2 regions of the Paraclostridium sordellii genome follow, and region 2 is predicted to be linked to the other one. Evidence: riboswitches for the same ligand, from Rfam matches in the RefSeq annotation. Region 2 holds a riboswitch; the other holds the start of a gene.
What was found. A riboswitch is a leader RNA that binds a small molecule or an ion and turns the genes downstream of it on or off. The one in region 2 is predicted to bind cyclic di-GMP.
Positions count from the first base shown of each region.

Region 1: another riboswitch for cyclic di-GMP. It lies ahead of ATCC9714_RS17015 (hypothetical protein); the one in region 2 lies ahead of ATCC9714_RS00555 (type II secretion system protein).

Region 1 is NZ_LN679999.1:52,845-61,047, reverse strand. Features, by position in the region: gene ATCC9714_RS17030 (zinc ribbon domain-containing protein) at 1-39, shown strand, start outside; gene ATCC9714_RS17025 (hypothetical protein) at 76-702, shown strand; gene ATCC9714_RS17020 (hypothetical protein) at 800-943, shown strand; cyclic di-GMP riboswitch class I at 1,318-1,403, shown strand; gene ATCC9714_RS17015 (hypothetical protein) at 1,417-2,067, shown strand; gene ATCC9714_RS17010 (hypothetical protein) at 2,087-2,347, shown strand; gene ATCC9714_RS17005 (hypothetical protein) at 2,349-2,597, opposite strand; gene ATCC9714_RS17000 (DUF6897 domain-containing protein) at 2,998-3,210, shown strand; gene ATCC9714_RS16995 (hypothetical protein) at 3,354-3,683, shown strand; gene ATCC9714_RS16990 (KAP family P-loop NTPase fold protein) at 4,305-5,687, opposite strand; gene ATCC9714_RS16985 (LPD25 domain-containing protein) at 6,659-8,203, opposite strand, start outside.
Region 2 is NZ_LN679998.1:92,071-100,273, forward strand. Features, by position in the region: gene murC (UDP-N-acetylmuramate--L-alanine ligase) at 1-1,268, opposite strand, end outside; gene purR (pur operon repressor) at 1,491-2,375, shown strand; gene spoVG (septation regulator SpoVG) at 2,545-2,823, shown strand; gene glmU (bifunctional UDP-N-acetylglucosamine diphosphorylase/glucosamine-1-phosphate N-acetyltransferase GlmU) at 3,032-4,399, shown strand; gene ATCC9714_RS00545 (ribose-phosphate diphosphokinase) at 4,498-5,451, shown strand; gene ATCC9714_RS17660 (type IV pilin protein) at 5,557-6,135, shown strand; cyclic di-GMP riboswitch class II at 6,204-6,287, shown strand; gene ATCC9714_RS00555 (type II secretion system protein) at 6,333-6,824, shown strand; gene ATCC9714_RS00560 (GspE/PulE family protein) at 6,926-8,203, shown strand, end outside.

The DNA.
Region 1 (8,203 bases), on a different contig from region 2:
TTTATATATTCAGGAAGTTCCACTTGGCTTGATATGTAAGATTTTTATAAATATGTGATAAAGGAGTGGTTTTCTTTGATGTCTTTAGATGATATTGATTCATGGTCAATTATTGTTGTTACTGATGAATTATTAAACTTTATTGTTTTTGTGGGTTGTATGTATGATCTAATTGGTATTGAAAATTTTGATAAAGAAAATGAACGATGGCCAACTGATGTAAGAAAAATATCACCTAACCATAATATAGATAATTTAAGAATTCAATGGAAAAACTGGTTTAGTGATATTTTAAAAATGAAATCTAAAAAAGTTAAGTTTGCAGAAGTAGAATTAAATAATATCTTAGTAGAACTTATGTATGATATAGATAGTTTTAAAGAGTTGGATTATAGAGAGTTAAGGGAATATTGTATAGAATCATACCCTATATTTCTGAAATGGTGGAATATGCCTGCAGGAGGTAAAAATGCTCTTGAGTTTTATGAACTTATAGAAAGTACTCAGGTTCATGAATGTATCATGAGTATAGAGAATAAAATAAAAAGAAAATCTAAACCATTTAAGTTACATGTAGATGTAGTTTATACAGGAGTTCCAACTGTGTTAGACTTTAGTGATGATTATATAGTTATAACTCCAAATGGACATGTAACTTTTAATAAAAATTGGTGGATGAGAAAATTAAAAAAATTAGTATAAATACTATACATATACCAATGTAATTTTACTAGAAAGTTAAAACTATGTATTATAAAACACATTTTTTATTTAATGGATTTTATAGAGGTGATTAAATTTGGAACAAATAAACAATGCATTAAAATTTTTAATGCCATTTATGATATTTATGATGTTGTTTTACATACTTTCAAAAAAATATTTAGTAGGACTGTGTATTTTAGGGTTAATTTTATTAGGAAGAAATGCTATAAAAAAATAGAAGTAAAACATTTAAATCTACTTTAGTTTTAAAATTAAAAAAGCAAATAAAAATGCAAAATAAATATAAATAATACAGATAGAAATAAAGTAAAAATAGGATAATGCTTAAAATATATAGAATTTATAAAAATTAATAAAATAAAGTTTCATAAAAAACATAAAAATAAAAAAAGAGTGAAAGCAAAGGAATAAAGTAATTCCAATGCTTTCATTCTTTTTTGAATATAACTACACCATAAACGGAAATTTAAGGTGAAGTTATATTTTCTTATGTTAAAATTTAAACAACACCGCTATTTATAGAATAGCATAAAAATTCTGACAATTAAAGACTTTTATTGAAAATGTTTTCTTGTTATAATTTAATTAATAATTTGAAAAAGCCAAACTCTAAGAAATTAGATGACGGAAAACTATAGGGGCTAAGTAGGGAACTATATTGCTAGCCAGTTACCAAAGGGGGAAATTAAAATGAGTTTTAAAAAAAGAGCAACTAAAAGTATAGCGATAGCTTTAATTGGAGTTAGTGTAGGGTCGCCATTATTAACAACTTATGTATCTGCACAAACCAACAACATTAGTACATATTATACAAACAAAAAATCAGTAGAGTCTTATACTGATGAAAGTCTAGGAGCTATATATGATAAAGTTGTAGATGGTAATAAAACTACAATAACAATTAAATCATTAGATGGAAAGGTTCTAAATACATTAACAGATATAAATAATGAAATATACCTAGATGGAAAAAAGATATCGGTTGATAGTAGTGAAAATTACAAAAGTAATGATAATAGTTTAGAAAAAGATTTTGAAATTAATAGTAGTAGAGCTGCAATTCGTTGGGGAAAATGGCAATATAATACAATGTATATAAAAACAGGTGGACTAGCTACCGCTACTATAGCAGGTTTAATTGCATTAAAGGCAGGATGGACTCCTGTTGGGGGTATAGCTGTGGTTGCTGCAGCAGTGGCAGGTAAGTATGATAAACTTACAATAAAGTATAAAATAAGATATGGTTCAGATGGTAGGTATAATCACTATGAGAGAGTAACAACATTTTATGGAGATGGTAAATACATTAAAGCATTTACTGATAGGGGTAAAAGATATTAATCTCGAAAGGAATATATAGATGAAGCATGTAATGGATAATAATGAATTAATTTTTCATCTTATAGTTTATATTTCAACAATTATGATTTTGCCAGTTGTTTCAAAAAATAAACAATTATTAACAAAAACAAAAATTTGTTTTTCAGTTATTTTAATAAGTTTGAATTTATTTATTATAATATATTTTAACGGATTAGATAAAGTTACTTACAATTACTTTATTATATTACTTATTGTTGTATTATATATTTTATATGAAAGATATAAAAATAAGGCTTAAATTAAGCCTTATTTTTTTCTATGAATTTTTCTAACCATGATTTTGATTTTTCGGAATTAGAAAAGTGATTTTTAAATTCATTTGTTAAATAAACTGTATCAATTCCCATACTGTAAAAAATAGCACCTATTTCAATTAAACGTATAGTTCGAGCTTTACGTTCTTTTTCTTTTGCAAGTATTGCTTGTTTTTGAGCCTTTAACTTTTTTATTTTTTCATCAATATTATTTAATTTTTTATTTTTATCCAAAATTAGATATCCCCTAATTCTATTTATATTATAATCAAATGCAAGTGATAGGTATTAAATATTAGTTGTGAAGTTGAACGAAAGTAATCCGAAAGGAGCTTATATTATAGGGTACGTAGTACCTGTATCTAAAAGGAGGTTTTACCTAAAGCCGTTAAAATCCAAATAAATTGATTTTAACGGCTTTTTTTATTCCAATTTAAATACGCATTACTTTAAATACCTAAATTATGATATTATTTTTAATATATTATTAAAGGAGCTGATTATATTGAGTCCTATAATTTGGTTATGTTGTTTTTTACCTATTTTTATTATATTGATTTCACAACATAAGCAAAAAAAAGTATTTATACAACATATAGTTTCAAAAAAACTTAATGCTAAGGAGAAGAGTAAGATGATAGAATTAATTAAATCATTCATCAATAAAGAGTGTCTAATTTATACTATAAATGGAACATTTAACGGAGTTATTACAGATGTTACAAATGGAGGAATTTCAATAAGTAATGGTACGAATTTTGAAATTGTAAATATTGACTATATAATACGTATTCGTGAATATCCTAAAAATAAAAATGGTAAGAAAAAATCATTTGTTTTAGATTAATTCTATAACTATCACTTAAATTTTAGTTTAGGAACTAGTTATATATTTTAAATAAAATTAATACCATTAGAATCGAAATAAATGGATTATTCAAGTTAACTTTTGATATAATTAATTCATAAAAACATAGGAGGAATAGTATCATGGTTGACTTTATTTTGGGAATATTTCTTATTGTAATAGGTGCATTTCTTATTCATTCATCATTAAAGTTAAAAAGAACTCGAGATATAAGATTAATTAAAAATAATATGGTCAATATAGATAAAATTAAAGATAAAGATAGTTATATTAATTTTAACTTTAAAATAAATATAACTATAGGATTTATAGTTATTATACAAGGATTAATTTGTATATTATCTATATATTTCTCAATAATAGAGAGTATATCGTGGATCACAAATATAATTGCAATATTAACTATATTCGTGTATGTGTATAAGCTTATTTTCAAATCTCCTAAATTTTAAGACATATAGTAAAAATGCCCTTGAAATCCAGTTATATATATTTTAAGGGCATTAACTTTATTTAAAATATGTAATTATACTCTAAAGTGAATTTTTAAGAATTGTTACCAACTTAATAATTTTTATTCTGAGCTACTTTTAAAATGCAATAAAATACAAAAACAAGACCTATATTCTGTACCATTTCTAAGTGATTTTTAGAATATATATTATAAATAGCTTTTAATCCATAGATCAAAATTATGAGATATAGTAAATATTTATATATTTTTTTAGATTTCATAGATTTCTCCTAAATTAAAGTTAGATTAATGATTTTATTATATATAACTATTCCCTAAAAATTTGTTTAAAGATGTCTAGTAAGAATGTCCTTAAACTGAAATTTAAGTGATAGTTACTATCTGTAGAATGTTAAATTTAAAATTTTGATAAAGTAAAAAATAAAAATTGATACAATAGCATTTATTTTATATGCTTTGTTAATAAATTTTTTGTTTAATAGACATATTATCTATAGAAATAATAGCTTAAAAAACTGGATTGACAGTAGATGAAGTAAAATCCTTAAAAGATGAATCTAAACAATAAAATGGAGAGTATCCCCCTCTATTTTATTGTTTAGAATCCCTCAATAAACTCTAACTTATCATGTATAGTGTAATCTTTTCCTTTGAATAGATTTAACAAATCAAACTTAGAATCATATATAAAAGAACCGTCTTCATTTTTAAGTCCAATCATAAAATCTTCTGATGAGAAATTATAGATATTTTCTATTGAACTTACTTTTAAGTTTAAATCCAAATACATTTCCAAAAGAGGGTTAATTAAACGTTGAAGTGGTTCATGATGCCATTCACCAATATAATCTCCATAATTGCTAAAATCAGGTGTCTTGAAATTTATTAACATATTATCTAAGTTATAATCAGCATATATTATTTTTTTATAGACAATAGGTTTTTTAATTTTAGTAGTTATAAGAGTTGCATAGAGATAACTTATTACTGCAATATATGTATTTTTATAAGTAGTATTATTGTTAAATGGCTTAATTAATGGAAGTAGTAATTCTATGTAATAAAAAGCTTTTTCTATATCACGTAGTGAAAATTTCTCGGATGCAAATAGCTCTTTTATAAAAACTTTCAAGCAATCTACATTATAATATCCATCAAAAGCAGTTGAACTTTTAATATCAATATATTTTTTAATATCTACTTTAGGTAATTTATAATCTAAGTCAAAGAATCTTCTTAAATATCCAACAGTATCCATATTATGGCCATATATAGTTGATACAGAATGGGATAACTGTTCCTTATCAATAGATATTACAAAAACAAAATTATCTATGTCAAATAGATGTTTAATGACTTCTAGTAGCTCTATTGCAAAGCTAGGTCGGCATCTATCTAATTCATCAATAAAGAAAATAATTTTTTTTTCAGTAGCATTTTGATATTCGACCATTTCTTTTTTTAACTCGGATCTAACCTTCTTACTTGCTGATATTTCTTTTATAGCTAAATCACCAAGTTTACCAGCTAAATCAATTAATTGAGATTCGTTATAATCACCAAAATTTACATTATCTAAATTTAATGCCCCAGCAGTTAACATTTTTATTCCTGTTGTAGTTGCTAATTTAGTAAATGGCTTAATTTTATTTTTAACATTATCTAGTTGTTGCTTAAGTTTTGAATCAGATTCTTTTATTTGGGATTCTATTTCTGAAAAAATTGCAAGTAAAGGATCTTTTATATAATCATGCTCCCATGCATTAAAATAAAGAGTATTAAATTTTGAACTATAGTTAACATCATTATCTAATAAGTTTTTCCACATTGTTACAAATGTTGTTTTACCTGTTCCCCAATCAGAATCTAAAGAAATAACCATTGGTTTATCTTGAGATTCTATTATCTTAATTAAATTTTCAGCAATAATTTTTCTGTTAAATAAATCATTAGTGAATGAATTTAAACTTTGACTATTCATATTAATATACCCCCTTAGATTATTCATTATATTTAATTTATTATATATTAAATTTCATGTATTAGCCAAATTTTAACTATTTAGATATTTTTTAATGCTTTTATAGCCAATATTATATAGTTATTACAAATAGAATATATACTATAATAAAAATTTCACCGAATGGGCCAAATAAATAATATCAACTACTTATAAAGTTATTAATAATAATAAAAGCAGTCAAGACCTTTCCTGACTACTTTTATTAGATATAAATATGTATCCATTAAGATATAAAGAAATCACATTAATTGTATCAAAGTTTAAATATATTATTCAACAATAAAAATAGCCGAGACCTCTCTCAGCTATTTAATAAAAAGGTATTTTGTTAAATAAATTACAATTTATATTATATATTGTTTAATTATAATTTTCAAATTATTCAAATAAAAAGGCAGTTAACAACTAAGTTAACTGCCTTTTTATCAAAATGTCGAAACAACCTAAAAGATACTCTAAAAATATCTTATGAGATTAATATAGTATGATATAAATATTGAACTCATATAAAATTATACATATGTTTAGGTTATATATACAATATTCTAGTATAAGTAAAAGAGTAGTTAACTTAATTGTTAACTACTCTTTTATTTATACTAAAACAGTTTAAACATGAGTTAAAAAGTGCCTATATATAATATATCAAAACCTTAGATTAAGTTAAATAAAAAAGGAAAAGTAAATACTTTTCCTTTTTTATTAAGAACCAATAATTTAGAAGAAAATTGTATGAGATCGATAATAACCATACAATTAAAAATTTATGATGTAATTTAATTATAAACTTGTTTAGGTTGTTTACTCAATAAAAAAAAGCAGATTTATAAAATCTGCTTTTTAAAGGGTAAAATCGATTAAATATAAGTTAAGAAGAAAATCTATTTATAATAAATATACTTAAGTTTAAGTGTAAAATTCAACTAAATTTATAACTCAAAATCCATATCAATATCTTTGTTTATACTTTGATTTTTCTTTTTATCCTTTATTCCTAATCTTTCAGATAATATTTCTTTAGTTGAGTTGCATGAATTATCATAAAGGTATTCTTTTAGATTATTGTATTCCCCATCTCCTATGTCAAATCGTCCAGTATAAAATTTATCAGTACACTCTTTATTAAAGTGTAACTCAAACTTAGTTTTATCATAGCCAGGTATCTTCTCTGCAAGATGGAGTTTAGTTAAAATCTCAAGTAATTCATTTGCCTTATTAAATTCAAATATAGAGTTTTCTTGTATATTAATATTTTCAGACCATAAAAATTTCACATAAATAGTATCCTTATTAGTTATTCTATCTAAGTTTGATTTTAAATCATATTCATTTTCGTTGCCTAATTCAATACTTCCTGAATAAAATGGGTTTGAACAGTTTTCATCAATATGAAGTTCAAAATTTGTTTGCATAGGAGTTTTTAAGTATGAATATTTTTCATTTAGTACACGAACAAGCTCATTTGCAGTATCAAAGTCATAAATATCGTCTTTTTCTATTGTATTTGACTTACTAGATGTAAATTTTACATAAATATTATCAATATTTAAAAGCAAATTATCTTTGCTTTTATGATTTTCAACTTCGTTAATATCAATATTTTCAGTAATATTTTTCTCTTTTTCTTTTTCATCATCATTAGAACTCATATCCATAGAAGGTTCATCATTTAAATAATCTTCTATTATCTGTATATACTCTGTAGAAGTTTTTTTAACTTCTTCTATTATTTTAATACTTTCATCAAAATCCATATTTTTTGTCCAATTATAAATATAATCAAAAGAATAATCAGATGTATCTATATCAAAATAGGAACAAGTAGTATATGCAATCATTTCTGCTTGATATTCTCTTTCTTGCTTAGAGTAATTATTTCTAGTTTCAATATTGTGCAACTTTGCATGAGCTAATTCATGTAATAAAGTTTTAACGTTTTGAAGTTGGCTATTACGAGGGTTTAATGCAACTTCCTTAGTTTCTGGCAAACTATATCCTTTAGCAACTCCCATTTCTTCTATAGGTTCAATAATTTTAACACCTATTGTATCAGCTATTTTCTCCATAGCTTTATACATCTTATCATAGTCTTTAACTTCTCCATCTAACCATTTATTAGGGAAAAGTTTCGGTAAATCTTTTTCAGTAGCATTAGTTTGAGAGATTTCAAATACATATCCCGTTTTGTAATATTGCTTTTCTATAGTTTGCAATATTCCTTTTTTAACCTTCTCTTTTTCTTCTTTTGTAGCATATTTTAGTTGTTTTATATTTTCATCATCTAATATGATATATTTTACTTTGGTAGGGACTAAAATTTTAATACCTTTTTCTCCTTTATTCACAGTAAATCCATTATCCTTCCAAAATTTAAAAGAGCCTACGGCTTTAGCTACCATAAATTGATTTTCTATTAATGCAATATTTCTAGGAGAGTATTTGTAGAATTTAGACATAAAATCCAAGTATTTTTT
Region 2 (8,203 bases):
GCTAAGTATTTAGCTATATCTTCGAATTCGCTTAAGTAAATTACATCAACATTATTTTGATATAATTTATCAACTAAATCTTTCGAATGTATGTCACCTGGGTCTTTTTCACGAGCTGCATAGATATCTGTTATTATAACTTTATCAGCTGCATAAAAAGCATCAGAGAATTCATCTAGTAATGATTTAGTTCTTGTATAAGTATGAGGTTGGAATATACACCATAATTTATTTTTCTTTATTTTCTTTGCAGCAGACAATGTTGCTTTTAGTTCTGTTGGATGGTGAGCGTAGTCATCAACAACTAAAGCATTATTATACTTACCTTTAATTTCAAATCTTCTACCTACTCCACCATATAAAGAAATATTTTTTCTTATAGTTTCTAATTCAACACCAGAAACTAAAGCAGCTAATATTGCTCCTGTAGCATTATAAATATTGTGTATTCCAGGGACAGCAAGTTTAAATTCACCTAAATCTATTCCATTGTAGTTTATACTGAATATACCGTGTCCTTCATCGTTAAACTTAACATCTTTAATTAAAGCGTTATTACCTTCTTTTTGACCGTATTTAATAACAGTGGCCTTTATTTCATGTAATATATCTTTAGTATTTTCATCGTCTCCGTTTATTATAAAGTAGCCGTCATAAGGCAGTAATTTTCCGAATTTATTAAAAGACGCTTTTATTTCGTCTATACCTGAGAAATAGTCTAGATGATCTTCTTCTATATTTAAAACGATTGATATTTTCGGATTAAAGTTTAAGAAACTATCTACATATTCACAAGCTTCTGTTATGAAGTTTTGAGATTTACCTATTTTAACGTTACCACCTATTATACTTAAATTACCACCAACTAATATTGTTGGATCAAGGTCTGCATATTCAAAGATAGCTGATAACATTGATGTTGTAGATGTTTTTCCATGAGTACCTGAAACTGCTACAGAATTTTGATATTCTCTCATTATCTGACCTAAAAATGCAGCTCTATTCATAGTTAATTTATTTTTTTCTCTAGCGGCAACTAATTCTTCGTTATCTGATTTAACTGCAGCAGTATAAACTACCATATCTATATCATCAGTTATATGTTCTTTTTTATGACCGATATATATAGTTGCGCCTTGATTACGAAGTCCATCTAATAAATGAGAATCAGAAGAATCTGAACCAAAAACGTTATAACCTTTATTTAAACATATTTTGGCTAATGCACTCATGCTTATACCGCCAACACCTATAAAGAATATGTTCATAGTGAAACCACCTTTCTGCTAATTTAAAAGTTCTACAATAAGAACTATATTTATGCTATAATAGTATAATGTTTAATATTTTAAGCAAACTAAAATTAAAAAATATTCGTATACATTAATATATTAAATTTCAAATAAAACATAACAAATATTATATCATAACGAAAAAAAATATGCATTAATAAGTTTAAATACATAGGGTTCAAGGTTAGGAGGTATTTTATGAAGTTTAAAAGAACGGAGCGTATAGGTGCGATAGTTAAAATACTATCAGATAATCCTAATAAAATATTTACATTAAGCTATTTCACATCTAAGTTCAACTCAGCTAAATCTACAATAAGTGAAGATTTAATAGTTGTAAAAAATGTATTTGAAAAGCTAGAATTAGGTCAAGTAATAACCATATCGGGAGCTGCAGGTGGAGTTAAGTATATACCTAAAACATCTAAATCAGAAAATGAAGAGTTTTTATTAAATTTATGCGAAGAAATCAAGGATCCATCTAGAATTCTTTCAGGAGGATTTTTATACTTAATAGATTTAATATATGATCCAAGAGTTGCATCTAAAATAGGTAAAATATTTGCATCAAATATAGATTATTCAGAAGCTGATTATGTTGTTACTATGGAAACTAAAGGTATACCTATGGCACTTATGACAGCTAAGGCTATGAATTTACCTCTAGTAATAATAAGAAAAGATACAAAAGTATCTGAAGGACCGACACTTAGTATGACATATGTAAGTGGTAATAATTCAAAAGTAGAAAGCATGAGTTTACCTAGAAAAGCGGTCAAGCCAGGAAGTAAAGTTATATTAATTGATGACTTTATGAGAGGCGGGGGGACTATAAAAGGAATGATGCAACTTATGAATGAGTTTGGTGCTGAAGTTATAGGTAAGGGAGTATTTATATCTACAGCTAAACCAACTGAAAAAATGGTTAAGGACTACATATCTTTAATAAAAATAGATGTAATTAATAACGAGGTTGTAAATGTAGAACCGAACCTTCAAACTTTTAAAGAGGAATATTGGGCAACGGATATTAAGGATTTAATCGAAGATGAGACAAAGGAAATCGACAATTTAGAAAAATAAGACAGATTTAGAGGGTAAATTTCTATCAAATAAAAAAAATATAAAAAAATAATGAAAAATTTCTAAAATAATAGAGGAAATTTAAGAACTTGATAGAATTAATATAATATAAAAGATTTAAGAACTTTTTAATTAACTTTGTCAAAACTAAAAGGGGGATATTAGGAAAATGAAAATAACTGACGTTAGGGTGAGAAAATTAACTGATGAGGGGAAAATGAAATGTATAGTTTCATTAACTTTCAATAATTTATTTGTTGTACATGATATAAAGGTTATAGAAGGTCATAATGGATTATTCATAGCTATGCCAAGCAGAAAAATAGGAGAAGGTAATTTTAGAGATATAGCACATCCTATAAATGCTGAAATGAGACAAATGTTAGAAGATGAAGTTTTAAAAGCTTACCACGAGGCAGTATCTCAATTAGAAGTAGCTGCTGAATAGAAAAAACACAGTTAAAAATACAATATATTTTATAGTATATTTCTTAAAGAGCCGAATCTTAGGCTCTTTTTTATTTGAATAATATGTACTTTTTTATACAAAAATGGTATATTAGTTATTAGAATTAAGTAATTGTATACAAAATAAAGCAAATACATATTATATATAGATTGATTAATAATCAAAAAACTTGAAATGGAGTGGGTTTATGAATTTTAAGGCTATAATCCTTGCAGCAGGTAAAGGAACAAGAATGAAATCTAGCTTACCAAAAGTAGTGCATAAAGTATGTGGTAAGGAAATGGTTAACCACGTTATAAATGTATCTAAAGATTCAGGAGTAAGTGAAATAGTTGCAATTTTAGGTCATGGAAGTGAAGTTGTTAAATATGTATTACCAGAAGAAACTAAAATAGCTATGCAAACTGAACAATTAGGGACAGGTCATGCTGTTATGATGGCTGATAAATACATAACAGAAAATGACACTATTGTAGTATTATGTGGGGATACACCGTTAGTAAATTCAGATACATTAGAAAATTTATTTAAATATCACTTAGATAATGGGTATCATGCTACAGTTTTGACTACAAAAGTTGAAAATCCAACAGGATATGGAAGAATAATAAGAGATAATAATCAAGATTTACTAAAGATAGTTGAACAAAAAGATGCGAATGAAGAAGAAAAATTAGTAAATGAAATAAACTCAGGAATATATTGTTTTAATGGGAAGAGTTTAAAAGAAGCGCTTTCTAAGATAGATAATAATAATGCTCAAGGAGAATATTATTTAACAGATACAATAGAAATAATGAGAAATAATTCATTAAAAGTTGGGGCATTTAATGGTGCTACGATAGAAGAACTTATGGGTGTAAACTCAAGAGTAGAACTATCAAAAGCAGAAGAGATAATGAGAAGAAGAATAAACACTATGCATATGATAAATGGTGTTACTATAATAGATATAAACAGTACATATATAGAAGCAGATGTGAAAATAGGTAATGATACTATAGTTTACCCAGGTGCTATGATACAAGGAAATACAGTTATAGGTAAAGAATGTATTATAGGAATGAATTCATGCATATCCAATTCAATAATAGGTGATGCTACAAAAGTAGAGAGTTCAACTATAATGGATAGTAAGGTAGGAGATAATACTACAGTAGGACCTTATGCATATCTAAGACCAAAGAGTAATATAGGAAACAATGTAAAAGTAGGAGACTTCGTAGAAGTTAAAAATGCAACTATAGAAGATAATTCAAAGGCATCTCATTTAGCATACATAGGTGATGCTCATGTAGGTAAGAATGTTAACATCGGATGTGGAACAGTATTTGTGAACTATGATGGAAAAAATAAATTTAAATCAGTAGTAAAAGATGGAGCATTTATAGGATCAAACTCAAATTTAGTTGCACCAGTTACTGTAGAAGAAAATGGATACATTGCAACTGGATCAACGATAACTGATGATGTACCAGCTGGGGCTTTAGCAATAGCTAGAGAAAGACAAGTAGTAAAAGAAGGTTGGGTAGAGAAAAAGAATCTTAAAAAATAATCAATACTTAAATAGACTATAACGTAAATAGATGAAATTTCATCTATTTACGTTAAAAATATAAATATTTTCTTTAACAAATTTTTCGGGAGGTAATTATGAATACTAGCGGAAGCGAAATTAAAATACTTGCAGGAAATGCGTCGAAAGAATTAGCTCAAAAAGTAGCTGATTACATAGGTGTATCAATGGCTAAATGTGAAATTGGAACATTTAGTGATGGAGAGATATCTGTAAATATAAGTGAAACAGTAAGAGGATGCGATGTCTTCGTAATACAATCAACTAATAGCCCAGTAAATGATAACTTAATGGAATTATTAATAATGATAGATGCATTAAGAAGAGCATCTGCAGGTAGAGTAACTGCTGTTATACCTTACTATGGATATGCAAGACAAGACAGAAAGGCTAAGGCTAGAGATCCAATCACAGCTAAATTAGTTGCAAACTTAATAACTGCTGCTGGGGCAGATAGAGTTTTAACAATGGATTTACATGCTGCTCAAATACAAGGATACTTTGATATACCATTAGACCACTTACAAGGTGGAACAATATTAGCAGATTACTTTAATAGTAAGAACATAGAAGATTTAGTAGTAGTTTCACCAGATTTAGGAAGTGTTACAAGATCTAGAAAGTTTGCTAATGATTTAAATGGAGATGTTCCAATAGCAATAATAGACAAGAGAAGACCAAAAGCTAATGTATGTGAAGTTATGAACATAATAGGTGAAGTTGAAGGTAAAAATGTTATATTATTAGATGACATGATAGACACTGCTGGAACAATAGTGAATGCTGCAAATGCCCTTAAAGAATTTGGAGCAAAAGATGTTTATGCATGTTGTACTCATGGAGTTTTATCAGGTCCAGCTATAGAGAGAATAGAGAATTCAGCTATAAGCGAGTTAATAGTACTTGATACTATACAACTTCCTGAAGAAAAGAAGATAGACAAAATAAAGATAAAAACAGTTGCTCCTTTATTTGGAGATGCTATAAAGAAAATATTTGCTAATGAATCAGTAAGTGAATTATTTAATTAATATATGTGCGTAAAAAAGAGACCTTTTAAAAGGTCTCTTTTTGTTTGTATTAACAATATAAAAGTGGTAAAATTAAGTCGAAATTTAGAATAAGGAAGTGGATATATGAAAAAGGGAGATAGTGGATTTACTTTAATTGAGTTATTAGTGGTAATTGCTATTATAGGTATATTAGCAGTAGTAGCTTTACCGGCTTTATTTAAAAATATAAATAAAGCTAAAATAGCTAAAGTAGAATCAAATTATAATGCTATAAAAACTGCTGAATTAAACTATTATGCAGAGAATAACGCATTTGAATCAGATTTAAAAAAGTTAGACATAGAACATTTAGATATAAGTAAAACTCCTATAGGTGGAGACTATAAGATACGTATGAAAAATAACGAAAATAAAATAGTCACAGAATATGGACCTATAAAAGCATATAATGTTCAAAAAGATGGGAAATTGGGTAACTATGTAGATATAGATAAATACGGAGATATATATTTATCTATACAAGGGTTTGAAAACAATAAACTCCATATTAATAATGAGGAGTTTAAAAGCTTAGTTAATAAGTTTGGAAATGAAAATATTTTTATATCATCAAGGCCAAACAGTATAAGTTATCAAACATCAGAAATTCTTATAAGAATAGCCGATAATATACTTCCTAAACCCAATGATATTACTAAATAATTAGAAAATTATAATAAAAATTGAAGTTATTGAAGTGCATAGAAAAATATGTTAATATTTGACTGTTAATGTAAAATAGGGGCGATGAAGTATATTCTTTATATGGGTACTTGGAATATATGGAGCAAGTAGTGCAACCGACTATTCATAAGTTAGATAGCTTTAGCTTAAAAATTATGAAAGAGGAGGATTTTGCTATGAAGAAAAAAAGAAATCAAAAAGGGTTTACTCTAATTGAATTATTAGTAGTAATAGCGATTATAGGAATATTGGCAGTTGTTGCGGTACCAGCATTATTTAAAAATATAAATAAAGCAAAGGTAGCAGATGTAGAGTCTGATTATAATGCATTTAAAAGTGCAGCATTATCTTATTATACTGATAACAACAAAATGCCTGCTAAAAAAGATGAACTTAAATCGTTTATGGATACTGTACCACAAGATTCTGCATTTGGAGGAGCTTATGAGTTAACTAATACTAAGGATGTAGATGGAGATAAAACTAATGATGAATTAGTTTTAACAATAACTGGGGCTAAAATAACTCAAGAACAAATGAAAAAACTAGTTAAAGATATAGGGCAAGATAAAATCTATGTTGATGGAACAGCAATGACAGACTCAAATGCAAAAGCAGTAGATTCTGGAACTATTGACATAGTTTTAATAGATAATACTAACATGTAAAAATAAAAAAGCTATCTCAAAGTATGAGGTAGCTTTTAGTTTATTTCAATTAGAGCGTAAATATTCATGAATAAATTGAGTTAAAAGAAAGGTGAATTAAAATGTCGCAAAAAGTAAGAATTGGAGACAAGTTAGTTGAAAAAGGTTATATATCTAGAGAACAATTAGAAAGAGCATTAAAACTACAAAATGGTACAGGTAAAAGAATAGGGGAAATACTTATAGAACAAGGAATTATAACACCTGAATTGTTGACTAGCGTATTAACAGAGCTTCTTGATATAGAGAATATATCTTTAACTCGATCAAACATAAACCCAGATGTTATCAAATTGATTCCAGAAAATATATGCAGAAGATATAAAATTTTTCCATTTAAAATAGAAAGAAATAAATTGTTAATGGCCATGGCTGATCCTCAAGATAGACAAGCAATGCAAGATGCAAAACGTATATCTGGGTTAGATATAATTCCATACATAGCTACAATGGGGCAAGTAAATCAAGCTATAGAAATATTTTACTCAAATGCAGATTTGGATAAAGCATTAAAAGAGTATTCTGATTCTGGAGTTTTAAAGGAAGAAAGTATATTAGAAGATGATATTAATTCAGCTCCAATAGTTAGGTTGGTACATAATATATTAGAGACGGCAGTTAGAATGAAGGCAAGTGATATACATATTGAAAGAGATGGAGACTTTATGCGAATAAGGTTTAGAATAGACGGTATCTTAAGCGAATATATGAAAATAAATTCAAGACCATATAAAGCCGTAATAAGTCGTGTAAAGATTATGGCAGGACTTAATATATCAGAAAAAAGGCTCCCACAGGATGGAAGGATATTTCTAAATGTAGATAATAGATCTATTGACTATAGAGTTTCAACTATGCCCACAAGCAAAGATGAAAAAGTTGTTATGAGAGTTTTAGATAGAACTACATTTATGGTTAGTAAAGAAAAATTAGGGCTTAATAAAAAAAATATACAAGTTTATGATGAATTGTTGGAAAATCCTTATGGATTGATATTAGTTGTAGGTCCGACAGGTAGCGGGAAAACAACAACTCTTTATGCAATGTTAAATCAGCTAAACAGTATAGAAAAAAATATACTAACTATAGAAGATCCAGTTGAATATGAGCTAGATGGGATTAATCAATCACAAATAAACTATAAGGCAGGACTTGATTTTGCAAATGCCTTAAGAGCATTCTTGCGTCAAGATCCAGATATTATAATGGTAGGAGAAATAAGAGATCTAGATACAGCACAAATTGGGATAAGGGCAGCGCTTACAGGACATTTAGTTTTAAGTACACTACACTCAAACACAGCAGTAAGTGCAATATCAAGACTTTTGGATATGAAAGTT